Regions from separate parts of the Streptomyces sp. NPDC017890 genome, predicted to be linked through region 2. Evidence: riboswitches for the same ligand, from Rfam matches in the RefSeq annotation. Region 2 holds a riboswitch; the other holds the start of a gene.
The links. Region 2 has a riboswitch for thiamine pyrophosphate ahead of ACH4F2_RS15045 (thiamine ABC transporter substrate binding subunit). Riboswitches for the same ligand answer to the same signal wherever they lie in the genome.

Region 1 (5,270 bases), on a different contig from region 2:
GCGCCGGGCGCCCGCCGCCAGCACCTCGTCGAGGTTGCCGAGGTCGATGCCGCCGATGGCGAACCACGGGCGGTCGGTGCCCAGGGACGCCGTGTGGCGGACCAGGCCGAGTCCGGGTGCGTGGCGGCCTGGCTTGGTGGGGGTCGGCCAGCACGGGCCGGTGCAGAAGTAGTCCACGCCGTCCTGGACGGCGGCCGCTGCGGCCTCGGACTCGGCGTGCGTGGAGCGGCCGACGAGGACGTCGTCGCCGAGGATCGCCCGGGCGGCGGGCACCGGCAGGTCGCCCTGCCCGAGGTGCAGCACGTCGGCGCGGGCCGCGTGGGCGACATCCGCCCGGTCGTTCACCGCGAGGAGCTTGCCGTGGCGGGCGCAGGCGTCGGCGAAGACCTCGAGGTGCTCCAGCTCCTCCCCCGCCTCCATGCCCTTGTCCCGCAGCTGCACGATGTCGACGCCACCGGCCAGCACCGCGTCCAGGAACTCGGGCAGGTCGCCCTGGTCGCGGCGGGCGTCCGTGCACAGGTAGAGCCGGGCGTCGGCGAGCCGGGCGCGGGCGGTGGCGTCGGTGTCGGGCATACGGGTCCCCCAGGTTCGGTGGCGTGGGCCCGCGTGGGCCGCACGGCTGTTGCTCACGGGCCGCGGTGGCGCCGCGGCCCGTGCGTTGAACGGTGTGTGTCAGGTCAGACGGCGAGCGCCTGGGCGCGGCGCTTCACCTCCGTGCCGCGGTTCTCGCTCAGCGCCTGCGCGGGGGTGCCGGGCAGGGTCTCGTCGGGCGTGAAGAGCCACTCCAGCATCTCCTCGGCCGTGAAGCCGTCGTCCCGCAGCAGCGTCAGGGTCCCGACCAGGCCCTTGACGACCTTGTCCTCGTCGATGAAGGCCGCGGGAATGTGCAGCGCGCGGTTCTCACCGCGGCGTACGGCGATGAGCTGGCCTTCCTTGATCAGCTGGCGTACGCGGGTCACCTCGACGCCGAGCATCTCGGCGATGTCGGGGACGGTGAGCCAGGCAGGCACGAGAGCATCGATCTTTGCGTCAATCTCGGTCACGGCTCAAGCCTGCCATCTGGCACTGACAGTCGGAAGCCGGACCCGTCCGACCCGGGCCGGCGAACCGGACCGGAGAGCGCGCAACGGCCGGCGGGCCGGGCCGGTCGGAGTGCGGAAAACGGGTGAACGTGGGCGGACTACGCGGCCGCCGCCTTCAGCGGCCTGGCCGGATCGGCCAGCAGCCGCGGGTCCATCGTCGCGCCCGCCTGGATCAGGCGTCTGCCCTGGGCCAGGTCCCGGGGGCGGCCCACCGCCAGCAGGGCGACCAGGCGGTCCTCGCGCAGCCAGCAGACCGTCCAGGCGGGTCCCGAGGGGTCGCCGCGCCACAGAGTGGTGTCGGCGTCCGTGTGGTGACCGGCGTACTGGACGAAGCGGCCGAACTGCTCGGACCAGAAGTACGGCACCGGATCGTAGGCCGCCGGGGCCTCGCCGGTGGTGGCGCCGATGACGTTCTCGGCGACCGTGCGCGGGCCCTGGAGGGCGTTGTCCCAGTGGTGCACGAGCAGCCGCTCGCCGTAGCGGCCGGAGGGGAAGGAGGCGCAGTCGCCGACCGCGTAGACGTCCGGCATCGAGGTGCGCAGGCGGTCGTCGGCCAGAACCTCCCCGTGCGCGCCGAGGTCGACCCCGGAGCCGGCGAGCCACGTGGTGGCGGGCCGGGCGCCGATGCCTACGACGACCGCGCCGGCGGGCAGCCGCGAGCCGTCGTCGAGCACCACGTGGCCGGGCTCCCCCGGGCCGCCGGGCTCGACGCGTTCCACGCGCGCGTGCGTGCGCAGTACGGCGCCGGCGTCGGCGTACCAGGCCGCCATCGGCGCGGCGACCTCGTCGGGCAGCGCGTCGGCGAGGGGCCGTCCCGCGGCTTCCACGACGGTCACCGCGCAGCCCGCCTCGCGCGCGGCGGTGGCGAACTCGGCACCGATCCAGCCCGCGCCGACGACCACGATGTCGTGCTGCCGGGCGAGCACCGGGCGCAGCCGTTCGGCGTCGTCCAGGGTGCGCAGCAGGTGCACGCCGGGCACCCCCTCCGAGCCGGGCAGCCGGATCGGTTCGGCGCCGGTCGCGAGGACGAGGACGTCGTACGGCACGGGCCCCGCGGAGGTGTCGAGTACGTGCGCGCCTTGGCGGACGCCCAGGGCCTCGCAGCCGAGCCGCAGGGTGATGCCGAGGGCCTCGAAGTCGACGTCGAAGGCGGAGCCCTCGGCCGTGCCGAGCAGGACGGCCTTGGACAGCGGGGGGCGGTCGTACGGCTGGTGCGGCTCCGCGCCGATCAGTGTCACGGTGCCGGTGAAGCCCTGCTCCCGCAGGGCGACGGCGGTCTGCACCCCCGCCATGCCCGCGCCCACGACGACCACGCGGCGCTCCGCGTCCGCTTCCCGTTCCCGGGCCCGCTCCTGCGTCTGCTCGCTCACCTGATCACCATAGACACCTGGCGATCCGCCGGTCAGTGCCCGTGCGCGGTGACCTGCTCCACAACGCTGGTCCCGCTGCCCCGCTGCGACTCCCACTCCCAGGTCTCCTCCAGGCGCACGCGCCCGTCCGGCAGCTCGACGACGGTCGACACGCAGTGTCCCGACGACGTGGCGCCGTCGGTCTTGAGCTGCACGTAGCGGAAGTCGAGACGGTCGCCCTCCCGGCTGCCCACCAGGCGGCCGCGGACGACGTCGCCGCCCGCGTACTCGGCCCATACGGCGCCGTCCTGCTCGTGATAGGTGAACCGGGTGCGCGTGCCCACCTGGCCGGGCGCCTGGTCGGTGACAGGGGCGAGAACGAGACCGTCGAGTGAACGCGCCACGGGTGGAGGCTCCCTTACGAGTGCGATGGGCTGCGGGCTAGGGTGGCCAACGTAAAGCACTCGCGGGAGCCCGGACGCACCGGGCTGAGAGGGAGGCTGGCGGCCTCCGACCGTACGAACCTGATCCGGGTCATGCCGGCGAAGGGAGGGGCTGGACGCCCATGTCGTCACCACCGACTTCCGCTTCCGCTGCCAGATCGGCCGCACCGGCCGCGACGGCCTCGCCACCGTCGCGTACGCCGGACGTCCTCGTCGTCGGCGGTGGGATCATCGGCCTGGTCACGGCCTGGCGGGCCGCGCAGCGCGGGCTCGTCACGGCCCTCGTCGACCCCGAACCGGGCGGCGGGGCGGCCCAGGTGGCGGCCGGGATGCTGGCCGCCGTCACGGAACTGCACTACGGCGAGCAGACGCTGCTCGCCCTGAACCTCGCCTCCGCCCGCCGCTACCCGGAGTTCGCCGCCGAGCTGACCGACCTCACCGGCCACGACCTCGGTTACCGCAGGTGCGGCACCCTCGCCGTCGCACTGGACGCCGACGACCGTGCCCACCTGCGGGAACTGCACGCGCTCCAGCAGCGCTCGGGCCTGGAGTCCGAATGGCTGTCGGGGCGCGAGTGCCGACGCCTGGAGCCGATGCTCGCGCCGGGTGTGCGCGGCGGGCTGCGGGTGGACGGCGACCATCAGATCGACCCCCGATGCCTCGCCGGGGCACTCGTGGCCGCCTGCGAACGCACGGGCGTCGTCTTCCACCGGGTGTGGGCCGACCGGCTCACCGTCGGGGGCGGCGGCGAGCGGGTCACGGGGATCGTCACGGCCGACGGCACGGCCCTGGAGGCCGGGCAGGTGGTCCTGGCCGGCGGCAGCCTGAGCGGACGGCTGACGGGCGTGCCGGAGGCCCTGCTGCCGCCGGTGCGGCCCGTGAAGGGGCAGGTGCTGCGGCTGGCGATGCCGCGGACGCACGGGCCGCTGCTGAGCCGGACGGTGCGTGCCGTGGTCCGCGGCAACCCGCTCTACCTGGTGCCCCGGGAGAGCGGCGAGCTGGTCGTCGGCGCCACCAGCGAGGAACTGGGCTGGGACACGACGGTCACCGCGGGCGGCGTCTACGAGCTGCTGCGCGACGCCCACGAGCTGGTCCCCGGCATCACCGAGCTGCCCCTGACGGAGACCCGGGCGGGTCTGCGCCCCTGCTCCCCGGACAACGCCCCGCTGCTCGGCCCGACCGGGCTGGACGGCCTGCTGCTGGCCACCGGGCACTACCGCAACGGCGTCCTGCTCACCCCGGTCACCGGCGACGTCATGGCGGACGCCCTGACCACCGGGGAACTGCCGGCCGAGGCCCGCCCCTTCACCCCGCGGCGCTTCGACGCCGCCCCCGCACTCTCGGAGCAGCCCGCATGAACATCTCCGTCAACGGCGAGCCCCGCGAGGTGGCTCCCGGTACGGCCCTGGACGCCCTGGTGGGTGCGCTCACCGCGGCGCCGTCCGGAGTGGCCGCCGCCCTCAACGAAACCGTCGTCCCGCGCGCGCGGTGGTCCGTCACCGCGCTGGCCGACGGCGACCGCGTCGAAGTCCTCACCGCCGTCCAAGGAGGCTGACCATGGCCGACGATCCCTTTGTCCTCGGCGGTACGGCGTACGGGTCCCGCCTGATCATGGGTACCGGCGGGGCGCCCAGCCTCGACGTGCTGGAGCGCGCGCTGGTGGCGTCCGGGACGGAGCTGACGACCGTCGCGATGCGGCGCGTGAACGCCTCCGTACACGGGTCCGTGCTGTCGGTGCTGGAGAAGCTCGGCATCCGGGTGCTGCCGAACACGGCCGGCTGCTTCACCGCCGGGGAGGCCGTCCTCACCGCGCGACTCGCGCGCGAGGCCCTCGGCACCGACCTGGTCAAGCTGGAGGTCATCGCCGACGAGCGCACCCTGCTGCCGGACCCGATCGAGCTGCTGGACGCGGCGGAGACACTGGTCGACGACGGGTTCACGGTGCTGCCGTACACGAACGACGACCCGGTCCTCGCGCGGAAGCTGGAGGACGTCGGGTGCTCGGCGATCATGCCGCTCGGCTCGCCGATCGGGTCGGGGCTCGGCATCCGCAACCCGCACAACTTCGAGCTGATCGTGGAGCACGCGCGCGTGCCGGTGATTCTGGACGCGGGGGCCGGTACGGCGTCGGACGTGGCGCTGGCGATGGAACTGGGCTGTGCGGGTGTGATGCTCGCCTCGGCGGTGACGCGGGCGCAGGAGCCGGTCCTCATGGCGGAGGGGATGCGGTTCGCCGTGGAGGCGGGGAGGCTGGCCCGGCGGGCCGGGCGGATCCCGCGGCGGCACTTCGCCGAGGCGTCGTCTCCCGCGGAGGGGCTGGCGGTTCTCGATCCGGAGCGGCCCGCTTTTCGGTAGTGCCGCGCTGTCGTGCCGTTCGTGCGGGTCCACGCCGTCGG
Region 2 (5,270 bases):
CCACCGCGCACACCAGCATCAGAATCGTCGAAAGGGCCATCGCCTGGCCGTAGTTCATGTCCCCGGGCCGCCCCAGCAGTCGTGCCACCGCGACCGGCAGCGTCGGGTTGTCGGGCCGCGCGATGAACACGGTCGCCCCGAACTCCCCGAGCGACACCGCGAAGGCGAACCCGGCCGCGACCAGCAGGGCCCGCCGCACCATCGGCAGGTCGACCTCCCGCCACACCCGCCACGGCGACGCGCCGAGCACCGCCGCCGCCTCCCGCAGCCGTACGTCCACCGCCCGCAGCACCGGCAGCATGGTCCGGACGACGAACGGGACCCCGACCAGTGCCTGCGCCAGCGGCACCAGGATCCAGGACGCCCGGAGGTCCAGCGGGGGTTCGTCCAGCGCGATCAGGAACCCGAAGCCGACCGTCACGGCGGACACCCCGAGCGGCAGCATCAGCAGCGCGTCGAAGCCGCGTACGAAGCGGCCCGCGTCGCGGCGGGTGAGCGCGGTGGCGGCCAGCGCGCCGATCACCACGGCGATGGCGGTGGCGGCGACTGCGTACTGGAGGGAGTTGCCGATCGCCTCGATGGGCGGGACGAGGAAGGTGCCGCCGTCCTCCCGGGTCAGCGCCCGGTAGTAGCCGAAGCCGGGCGCGCCCAGCGACCGCTGGACGAGCACGGCGAGCGGCAGCACCAGCAGCACGGCGACGGTGATCAGAACCCCGGCCAGCAGCGCCCACTGCCCGGTCCCGCGCGGCCGGCGCGCGGTCGTGGCCGCGTCGACCAGGCGCAGGGCCGTCTCCCGCCGCCGTACCGACCAGGCGTGCACGGCGAGGATGGCGGCCACCGCGGCGAACTGGATCAGCGTCAGCACGGCGGCCGTGGACAGGTCGAAGATCTGGGAGGTCTGCCGGTAGATCTCCACCTCCAGGGTGGAGAAGGCGGGCCCACCGAGGATCTGGACCACGCCGAAGGAGGTGAAGGTGAACAGGAACACCATCAGCGCGGCGGCGGCCACGGCCGGCGCGAGCGCGGGCAGTGTCACCTGCCGCCAGGCCCTCAGCCGCGAGGCGCCGAGCATCCGCGCCGCCTCCTCCTGCCGCGGGTCGAGCTGCGACCAGAGGCCGCCGACGGTGCGTACGACGACGGCGTAGTTGAAGAAGACGTGCGCGAGGAGGATCGCCCACACGGTGGTGTCCAGCCGTACGCCCCACAGCCCGTCGAGCAGCCCGCCCCGCCCCACCAGTGCCAGGAACGCCGTACCGACGACGACCGTCGGCAACACGAACGGCACGGTCACCACCGCCCGCAGCACCTGCTTGCCGGGGAAGTCGAGGCGGGCGAAGACATAGGCGCCCGGCAGGGCGATCAGCAGGGTGAGCGCGGTGGAGGCCAGCGCCTGCCAGGTGGTGAACCACAGCACGTGCCGCACGTCGGACTGCGCGAGCACCTCCCCGATCCGCCCGAACCGCCAGGTGCCGTCGATCTCCAGTCCGCGCGCGACGATCGCGGCGACGGGGTAGGCGAAGAACACCGCGAAGAACGCCACGGGCACGGCCATCAGGGCCGGCCGCGCCACGTTCCCCGTGCGGCGCCGGCGCCCGGCTACTTCAGTACGAGTGAGGTCCACGACTTGACCCACTGGTCGCGGTTGTCGGCGATCTTCGCCGGGTCCATGGTCCGCGGGTCCTCGGCCTGCGGCCCGTACTTCCGGAACGCCTCGGGAATCTCCGCTCCCTCCCGCACCGGGTACACGAACATGTTCAGCGGCATGTCGTCCTGGAACTCCTTGCCGAGCAGGAAGTCGAGGAGTGCCTTGCCGCCCTCGGGGTTCCCGGCGTTGCTCAGCAGACCCGCGTACTCGACCTGGCGGAAGCAGGTGCCGGTGGCGACACCCGTCGGCGCGGTGGCCGGCTGCGGGTCGGCGTAGATGACCTCGGCGGGCGGGGACGAGGCGTAGGAGACGACGAGCGGGCGGTCGCCCTTGGCCTTCTTGCCGCCGGACGAGCCGGAGAACTCCTCGTTGTACGCCTGCTCCCAGCTGTCGACGACCTTGACGCCGTTCGCCTTCAGCTTCTTCCAGTAGTCCTCCCAGCCCTGGTCGCCGTACTCGGCGGCGGTGCCGAGCAGGAAGCCGAGGCCGGGCGAGGAACTGCCCGCGTTCTCGGTGACGAGCAGGTTCCTGTACTCGGGCTTGACCAGGTCGTCGAAGGAGTCCGGCGGGGTCAGCTTGTGCTCGCTGAAGTAGGCCTTGTCGTAGTTGACGCAGACGTCGCCGGTGGTGACGGGAGTGACCCGGTGCTTGTCCTGGTCGGTCCGGTACTCGGGGAGGACCAGGTCGGATCCCTTCGCCTCGTACGGCTGGAACAGCCCGTTGTCGAGCGCGCGGGACAGCAGCGTGTTGTCCACGCCGAAGAAGACGTCGCCCTGCGGGTTGTCCTTGGTGAGGACGGCCTTGTTGACGGCCTGCCCGGCGTCGCCGTCCTCCAGGACCCGGACCTTGTAGCCGGAGCTCTTCTCGAAGGCGGCGATGACGTCCTTCGACACGGCCCACGAGTTGTGGCTGACCAGGGTCACGGTCTTGGAGTCGCCGGCGCCCCGGCCGTCGTCGCCGGACGATCCGCAGGCGGCCAGGCCGCCGACCATGCCGAGCCCGAGGGCCAGGACGGTGGCCTTCTTGGTGATGCTCACTGAATTCCTCCTGGGTGACCAGGAGAAGACGCGGCCCCGCCCGAAACCCCTGGCGAGGGTCCCGGGCAGGGCGCAACAGCTCGAGTGGTGACCGATCTCCCTACCCAGAATGACCTGGGCCAGGTTCGGAGGGTCTGCGGCCGGTGCCGCACTCTCAGCGCTGTGGCGCTCCCCTGTCGGAATATGAAGATGTACTTCCGTATGAACTTCTGTACGAAGCTGTCGTACGACGATGTACGACGCCGGTCAGGTTACCGCTCGCTCGCGGCGAGCTGACCACACGCCCCGTCGATCTCCTGCCCACGGGTGTCCCGGATCGTCACCGGCACACCGTGCGCCGCGATCGCCTCCACGAACGCCTTCTCGTCCTCGGGCCGCGACGCGGTCCACTTCGAGCCGGGCGTGGGGTTGAGCGGGATGAGGTTGACGTGCACGGGCCTGCCCTTGAGCAGCCGCCCGAGCCGGTCACCGCGCCACGCCTGGTCGTTGATGTCCCGGATCAGCGCGTACTCGATCGACAGCCGGCGCCCGGAGGTGGCCGCGTACTCGAATCCGGCGTCCAGCACCTCACGCACCTTCCAGCGCGTGTTGACGGGGACCAGGGTGTCGCGCAGCTCGTCGTCGGGCGCGTGCAGCGAGATGGCGAGGCGGCACTTGAACCCCTCGCCGGTGAAGCGGTGGATGGCCGGGACGAGGCCGACCGTGGAGACGGTGATGCCGCGCTGGGAGAGGCCCAGTCCGTCGGGCTCCGGGTCGGTGAGGCGGCGGATGGAACCGACGACACGGTTGTAGTTGGCGAGGGGCTCGCCCATGCCCATGAACACGATGTTGCTCAGCCGGGCCGGTCCCCCGGGGACCTCGCCGTCCCGCAGGGCGCGCATTCCGTCCACGATCTGGTGCACGATCTCGGCGGTGGACAGGTTCCGGTCCAGGCCCGCCTGCCCCGTGGCACAGAACGGGCAGTTCATGCCGCAGCCCGCCTGGGAGCTGATGCACATGGTCACCCGGTCCGGGTAGCGCATGAGGACCGACTCGACGAGCGTCCCGTCGAACAGCTTCCACAGCGTCTTGCGCGTGGTGCCCTGGTCGGTCGACAGATGCCGTACGACGGTCATCAGCTCGGGCAGCAGGGCCTCCTGGAGTCCCTGGCGCGAGCCGGCCGGGATGTCGGTCCACTGCTCGGGGGCGTGCGCGTACCGCGCGAAGTAGTGCTGCGAGAGCTGCTTGGCGCGGAACGGCTTCTCGCCGATCGCGGCGACGGCCTCCTTGCGCTCGGCGGGCGTGAGGTCGGCGAGGTGCCGCGGCGGCCGCTTCGCTCCGCGGGGTGCAGCGAAGGTGAGCTCACCTGGGACGGGACGGGCCACGGTCGGACAACTCCTCATGACGGACGGCGGGCCTGTGGCAACATCCCCGCGTCGGCGGGGAGGACGGCAGAGCCATGCCGAAGCCAGGAGACCTCACTGGATCGTCCCCGCATCGGCGGGAACACACGGAAGGGCCCGCAGCCAGACGCCGCGGGCCCTTCCAGGCTACCTGATGACTGTCAACCCGAACCGACGAAGATCACCAGCAGCAACCACACCACCGGCGCGGTCGGCAGCAGCGAGTCCAGGCGGTCCATGATGCCCCCGTGGCCCGGCAGCAGCGTGCCCATGTCCTTGATGCCGAGGTCCCGCTTGATCATGGACTCGCCGAGGTCGCCCAGCGTGGCGCTGACGGCGACCGCGAGGCCGAGCAGCAGACCCTGCCACCAGGTGCCGTCGTCGATCACGAACTGCATGCACAGCGCACCGGCCGCCATCGCGAACGCCACCGCTCCGAGCAGGCCCTCACGGGTCTTGCCGGGGCTGATGCGCGGGGCGAGCTTGGTCCTGCCGAAGCGCCAGCCGACGGCGTAGGCGCCGGTGTCGCTGACGACCGTCAGCACCAGGAAGACCAGGACGCGCCGCGCACCGTCGTCCGCCATGAGCATCATCGCGACGAACGTGGCCAGGAAGGGCACGTAGAACGCCGCGAAGAGGCCCGCCGTGACGTCCTTGAGGTAGCCCTCCGGCGGCTCGGTCATCCGCCACACGAGGATCGCCAGGGCCGTGAGCGCCATGGCGACCCACGCACCCTCCGCGCCCCGCACATACCCGGCGACCACCATCGCCGCGCCGCCGATCGCGAGCGGCACGAGGGGTGCCCTGATGCCCTTGCGCTCCTGGAGCCGCTTGGTCAGCTCCCACAGACCCACCACGACGGCGACCGCGACCACACCGACGAAGACGGCCTTGACGACGAACAGCGAGGCGACGATCACCGCCCCGAGCCCGAGGCCGACCCCTATCGCGGCGCCCAGGTCGCGGCCCGCGCTCTTCTTCTGCGGCTGCGGTTGGGGCCGCGCCGGCTGGGGGGCGTCGGGCATGGGCTCCGGATTCTGCGGCACCTCCGCATACGGCTGCGCCGACGGGTTCTCGCCGCGATACGGATCGTCGCGGAACGGCTCGTCTCGGAACAAGGGGCCGCTCAGCCGAGCGGCCCCTTTTCCGTCATCCTGGTCTCCGCCGTGTTCGGGTACGTCGGGCACGACGGGCATGGGGCGAGTC

Region 1: linked by a shared signal. The riboswitch ahead of thiO (glycine oxidase ThiO) and the one ahead of ACH4F2_RS15045 (thiamine ABC transporter substrate binding subunit) in region 2 are both predicted to bind thiamine pyrophosphate.

What each region holds. Positions count from the first base shown of each region.
Region 1 covers NZ_JBIRHU010000011.1:228,181-233,450, forward strand. Annotated here, with positions in the region: gene thiE (thiamine phosphate synthase) at 1-573, opposite strand, end outside; gene ACH4F2_RS17060 (Rv2175c family DNA-binding protein) at 678-1,043, opposite strand; gene ACH4F2_RS17065 (NAD(P)/FAD-dependent oxidoreductase) at 1,181-2,452, opposite strand; gene ACH4F2_RS17070 (hypothetical protein) at 2,485-2,835, opposite strand; TPP riboswitch at 2,888-2,999, shown strand; gene thiO (glycine oxidase ThiO) at 2,997-4,232, shown strand; gene thiS (sulfur carrier protein ThiS) at 4,229-4,429, shown strand; gene ACH4F2_RS17085 (thiazole synthase) at 4,432-5,229, shown strand.
Region 2 covers NZ_JBIRHU010000010.1:63,924-69,193, forward strand. Annotated here, with positions in the region: gene ACH4F2_RS15040 (ABC transporter permease) at 1-1,552, opposite strand, end outside; gene ACH4F2_RS15045 (thiamine ABC transporter substrate binding subunit) at 1,597-2,682, opposite strand; TPP riboswitch at 2,762-2,867, opposite strand; gene rlmN (23S rRNA (adenine(2503)-C(2))-methyltransferase RlmN) at 2,934-4,046, opposite strand; gene ACH4F2_RS15055 (phosphatidate cytidylyltransferase) at 4,226-5,270, opposite strand, start outside.